2 linked regions of the Roseimicrobium gellanilyticum genome follow. The protein of the gene in region 2 interacts with the protein of the main gene of each other region in a pairwise test. Links are inferred from orthologs where the notes say so. Each region holds a gene or a part of one and is shown on either strand. Other genes may lie near its edges.

The links. The genes of interacting proteins can lie anywhere in the genome.
Region 1: the proteins of purT (region 2) and DES53_RS22430 interact in binary tests that used the Escherichia coli proteins (3 or more experiments, as listed by UniProt). The link is inferred for Roseimicrobium gellanilyticum from one-to-one orthologs.

The regions. Positions count from the first base shown.
Region 1 is NZ_QNRR01000009.1:103,748-106,604, forward strand. It holds DES53_RS22430 (polyprenyl synthetase family protein), read left to right. Parts: upstream 1-912; coding sequence 913-1,803; downstream 1,804-2,857. Other genes in the region: DES53_RS22425 (aspartate-semialdehyde dehydrogenase), read left to right, coding at 1-506; DES53_RS22435 (hypothetical protein), read right to left, coding at 1,797-2,591; mazG (nucleoside triphosphate pyrophosphohydrolase), read right to left, coding at 2,660-2,857.
Region 2 is NZ_QNRR01000001.1:699,272-702,067, reverse strand. It holds purT (formate-dependent phosphoribosylglycinamide formyltransferase), read right to left. Parts: upstream 2,102-2,796; coding sequence 899-2,101; downstream 1-898. Other genes in the region: DES53_RS02720 (addiction module protein), read left to right, coding at 2,440-2,664; DES53_RS02730 (SpoIIE family protein phosphatase), read right to left, coding at 1-633. UniProt on the Escherichia coli protein: Involved in the de novo purine biosynthesis. Catalyzes the transfer of formate to 5-phospho-ribosyl-glycinamide (GAR), producing 5-phospho-ribosyl-N-formylglycinamide (FGAR). Formate is provided by PurU via hydrolysis of 10-formyl-tetrahydrofolate.

The DNA of each region.
Region 1 (2,857 bases), on a different replicon or contig from region 2:
GCGAGTGGGCCAAGGCCGAGCGCAAGTGGGACGATGTACGCCTGCCCGCCGATCAGGTGAAGGTGTACCCCCACCAGATCGCTTTCAACGCCCTGCCCCATGTGGATTCCTTCCTCGACTCCGGCTACACGAAGGAAGAGATGAAGATGGAAAACGAAGGCCGCAAGATCATGCACCACCCGACCCTCCGGGCCAGCGTGACCTGCGTGCGCGTGCCCGTCTTCCGTGCCCACAGCGTGGCCGTGAGCGCCGAGTTCGAAAAGCCCGTGACCGTGGAAGCGGCTTATGAAGTGCTGCGCACCGCCAAGGGCCTGGACCTCGTGGACGATCCCACCCTGAAGAAGTACCCGCTCGCCCTCGACGTGGCCGGCAAGGACAACTGCGCCGTGGGCCGCCTCCGCCTGGACTGCGCCCTCGACAACGGCCTGGCCTTCTGGGTCGCCGGCGACCAGCTCCTCAAGGGCGCGGCACTCAATGCGGTGCAGATCGCGGAGTGCCTCGTGTAAGGTAAGCGACAAGATTCACTGGAAGGGCTTCTTCGTTTCATGCGGGGAAGCCCTTCTTTTTGGTGGGACAGGTGGAGGAAAGAAAGACGTGCTCCTCCGGTCCATGACGCCGCCTGCCTGTTGACCGGTGGGGTGCTGCTGCGTCGGCACCCAAATTGGGCGGGGCTCGGGGCGGAGCGGAGCCAATGGGTGGTGCAGTATGTTGCGCGATAGCAAAGCGGTTCCACACCGCCTCCGCCCACTGAAGCTTGGGTGCCGGCGCAGCAGCACCCTACCAGAACACTTTGGCCTCCGGCCAACAGGCGTGTGCATCGAAGACTGCCTTGGCGGTGGAGCTCTCCCACATCCCGTTTGACTCCGCCTCGTGTCCACGCTTGGTGACATTTCCCTCACCCTCGCCGTCATCATGCCCGAGCTCGACCTCAAGACCTACCTCTCCCAGCGTGTCACCTTCGTAGACGCCGCTCTGGAGCGCTTCCTGCCTGCTGCGGACACCCGTCCAGCGAGTCTCCATGCGGCCATGCGGCACAGTGTCTTCGCTGGTGGCAAGCGACTGCGTCCGATTCTTTGTCTCGCGGCTGCGGAGGCCTGTGGTGGCACTCGTGAGCGCGCGCTCTTCGCCGCGGGCGCGGTGGAGTGCCTGCACACGTACTCGCTCATCCACGATGACCTGCCCTGCATGGATGATGATGATATGCGTCGCGGCGTGCCCACCTGCCACAAGGTGTACGGCGAAGCCGTGGCCCTGCTCGCGGGCGACGCCCTCCAGGCGCTCGCCTTCGAACTGGTGGCACGCACGCCAGTGACGCACCGGCATTCTCCGGCAGACATGGTAACACTCCTCGCCCGTACCGCAGGCAGCCTGCATCTCGTGGGCGGCCAGGTGGCGGATCTTGAGGGCGAAGGCAAGAAGCTCCCGCTGGAAGACCTCCGCTACATCCATGAAAGCAAGACGGCCGCCCTGCTCACCGCCAGCGTGAAGCTCGGTGGCATGAGCGCGGATGCGACCCCGGAGCAAATGCAGGCGCTGCATGACTTCGGCATGGCCACGGGTCTCGCCTTCCAGATCATCGATGACATCCTCGATGTCACCCAGACCAGCGAGAAGCTCGGCAAGAGCGCAGGCAAGGACGTGGCCACGGAGAAGAGCACCTATCCCGCCTTGATGGGGCTCGATGCCTCGCGTGCGGAAGCGCATCGACTCACCGACGCGGCGCATGCAGCACTGGAAGTCTTCGGCCCAAATGGCGTGTGGCTGCGCGCCCTGGCGGACTACCTGCTGCAACGCGACTATTGAGCCACTTCGATCTTCTTGTTGTTCTTGTCGAACATGTCCTCCGCCGCGAACTTCAGAAGGTCCTCCGCTGACTTCTCAATGGTGCCGCTGCTTCCCACGGTAGCCACGGTCTTTCCAGTACTGTCCTTTACGACCAGAAGATACCCGTAGTACTTGAAGCCGTACTTGTAGGCAATGTTGTCATAGGTCAGCTTCACTTCCTTGGTGTCGTGCGTCAGGGTCTTCAGCGGCTCCAGCGTCACATCAAACTCCTCCCGGCTGATGACCTTGGACTCCTGATTGTCCTCCAGGTTTTTGGCAAAGGCCATCATGGTGGCCTTGCCCCCGCTGAAGGGACGCTGCTGCTCGCCATTCCGGATGTCCACCCGGAATCCCACACGCGCGGTGCGCTCATCATAGGCATTATTAGTGGGTCGATCGCTCTTGTTCGGATAGACCTTGGCCTCGATGCGCATCGGGGAAGAAGTGTTGGCCGCCGGTGTGCTGGCAATGGCTTTGGGAGTGGCGGACGTACCGAGATTGGCGGGAGCCACGGGAGGCTGCGTCAACTTCACCACTGCGCCTTTGGAAACAAAATAATCCTGATCCGTCTTGCTGAAGTTGGATGCCTTCACCGTGAAGACCAGCCCATCGCTGCTGCGCTTGATGGTGACCAGTTCCCCGTTGGCGCTGACCAGCTCACCCTGCAGGGAGCGGCCATTCTGGTCGATGAATGTGCGAACCTCCGCGCTGAGCGAAGCCAGCCCACACACGACCCAAACTCCAAGAACAAAAAGGGATGATTTCATGGCTCCGATATTCCTTCCGCAAAGCACAACGGATGTTACCGGAAAATGTTGATTTTAGGCAGGCTTTTTTACGATTCCTTTACCTTCACTGCGTCCCACACCTCATCCAGCTCGGCAAGCGAACAGTCCTGAACAGCCCGGCCTTGCGTGGCCAGTGCTTCTTCCACCTGCCCAAAGCGCCGCTCGAACTTGGCGCTCGCCGCCGCGAGGGCGCTCTCCGAGTCCACGCCCAGCTTCCTGGCCAGGTTCACCACGGTGAAGAGCAG
Region 2 (2,796 bases):
CAGCGTCGAGGCATCGATCCAGTGCAGGTCCTCAATGACAAAAAGCAGAGGCTGCCGGTCTGAACGGGCTTTGAGCCACTGACGCAACGCTCGAAAGGTCTCCTCGCGCTCCCGCACCGGCGTCAGTCCGGCGGCCGGATAACGCGCGTCTGGCGGAAGCAACAACAGCCTGGCGAAAAGCGCGACCAACTCCGGACGACCAAGGCCGTAGTCGTCGAGATGCCGCGCAAGTCGGTCGAAGCGTGCCGTCGTGGATTCGTCGCTGCCAAAATCGAGAAACCGCCCAAATTGCTCGGTGACCGGAAAGAGTTCGGTGTGCTGAAAATGTTGCGCACAGCGCCACTCGACGATGCACGGCGTCCGCGCTTCCAGTGTGAAATCAGCGCCTGCCGCAGGCACTTCTTCCCTCATCTCCTCGACAACGATTTGCTTGATGGTGTGCACGAGGCGGGATTTGCCAAGGCCCGGCTCACCTACTAGCAAGACCACCTGACCCATCCCTTCCTGGGCCTGCTCCCAGCGATCCTTGAGCAAGCTCACTTCCGTATCCCGGCCCGTCAAAGGCGTCAGAGCTACCGTTCCTGGCTCATCCACTCCAGTGCGAGCGCCAGCGATAACCTCCTGGTCGGACATGATCTTGGACATTGGAACATCCACAGTTTCTTTTCAAGGGCTCCGGTTCCCTCCGCCGAACTCAGCAGAGTCGCAGCCAGGCCGCAATTAGACCTTGGTGCTATGGGCCTCCCGCGGGCGCGCTTATCGCTCTTCGCCTGCTGCAGACATCGTCCCCATCAGGACGGCACCCCGGATTTCGTGACCTGAGCGCCTCCTGTTCGATTTTTTCCCGCAAGGTTCAGCCGGCCCCCTCCCAGCAAACCTTGTGACTTCAGGGTCGATCTCAGCCCATCGTCACCTTCACCGCGCCGGCCGCGTTACGGGCCTTTTCGCGAGCTTCCTCAATGGTAGCACCACGGGCTGCTGCCACGCCCATGCGGCGCTTCCCCTTCACCTCGGGCTTGCCAAAGAGGCGCAGGAGCGTGTCCGGCTCAGCGAGCGCAGCCTCCAGATTGCTGAAACTCACGTTCTTGGAATGACCCTCGGGCAAAATAACCGCCGAGGCGCTCGGACCGTGCTGACGGATGTTCGGGATGGGCAGCCCAAGGATGGCACGCGCGTGCAGGGCGAACTCGCTCAGGTCCTGCGAAATCAGCGTGACCAGACCGGTGTCATGCGGGCGCGGCGACACCTCGCTGAACCACACCGTGTCCCCCTTCACAAAGAGCTCCACGCCAAAGATACCCCAGCCACCGAGGGCATTCGTGATGGCGCCAGCGATGCGCTCGCTCTCTTCCAGCGCCGCCTTGGTCATGGGCTGCGGCTGCCAGCTTTCGCGATAGTCGCCATCAATCTGCAGGTGCCCGATGGGCGCGCAGAAGGAGGTGCCATTGGCATGGCGCACGGTGAGCATGGTGATCTCGTAGTCGAAGTCCACCATGCCCTCCACAATCACCTTCCCCTTGCCAGCGCGTCCACCTTCCTGGGCATACTTCCACGCTTTGGAAATGTCTGCCTCACTGCGCACCACACTTTGGCCCTTGCCGGAGCTGCTCATGATGGGCTTCACCACGCAGGGAATGCCGATGGCCTTCACCGCTTCGTTGAACTCCTCTTCCGTGGCCGCAAACTTGTAGCTGGAGCAGCGCAGCCCCAGTGTCTCCGCCGCCAGCGTACGAATGCCCTCGCGGTTCATGGTGAGCTTCGCGGCCAGCGCCGTGGGAATCACGCGCTGCCCCTGGGCTTCCAGTTCCACCAGCACATCCGTGGCAATCGCCTCCACCTCCGGCACCACGAGGTCCGGCTTCTCCTCCAGAATCACCCGGCGCAGGGCATCGCCATCCAGCATGGAAATGACATGCGAGCGATGTGCCACCTGCATGGCCGGTGCATTCGCATACGAGTCCACCGCAATCACTTCGCAGCCGAACCGCTGCAGTTCCATCACCACTTCCTTGCCCAACTCCCCCGAACCAAGGAACAGGATTTTCTTGGCCGAAGAGGTAAACGGCGTGCCGATGGAAGCAGAAGACTGAGACTGGGACATGCTTGTCCTTTAGCGGGCCGCGAGCCGTGTGCAAGGGATGGTCCGCACTCCAAGTGGTCCGCCCACTCCGCTGTGCGGTCAGGAGCATGGCCACGCACCATAACTCCCATCCAACCCAGAATTCATCAGCCGCAAAAAGACGCAAAAAACTCAAACGGGTCTGGTGCTGGGTACCGCCACCTCAATGCACCCAGCCCAGCCACAAGAGCCTCCCCTCTTGTGCCTTTTGCGTCTTTTTGCGGCTAATGAACTACCGTGATTCTCGCGGCGCACGAGCTAGCTAAACGGCCGCCCCAGTCTGTCTTGAAACAGTAGAAGAAAACAGTATGCTGGGACTCATGAACTCCGAATTCGCAGCTCTTTTAAAGCTGGACCGGGCTGAGCGCCTCCAGCTTGTGGAAGACCTCTGGGACAGCATCGTGGATGAGGAGAGCGGAGTCACAGCCTCCGTCCCAGATTGGAAGCTTGATGAACTGCGTCGGCGCAAAGAGCGATTTGCCACCCACCCTGCATCCGGTCGCACGTGGGAACAGGTAAAGGATAGAGCCCATTCCAAGGCGTAACTAAAGCACCAAGCGCTCCAAACAAACGCAATAGCCCACCACCTTGCGCGAAGCGCTTTGGAGTGCGTGTGCGAAGCACCGCTTTTGCGCTACCCCTGACACACTTCCCCCAAGCGCTCCGCTCCACCGTTT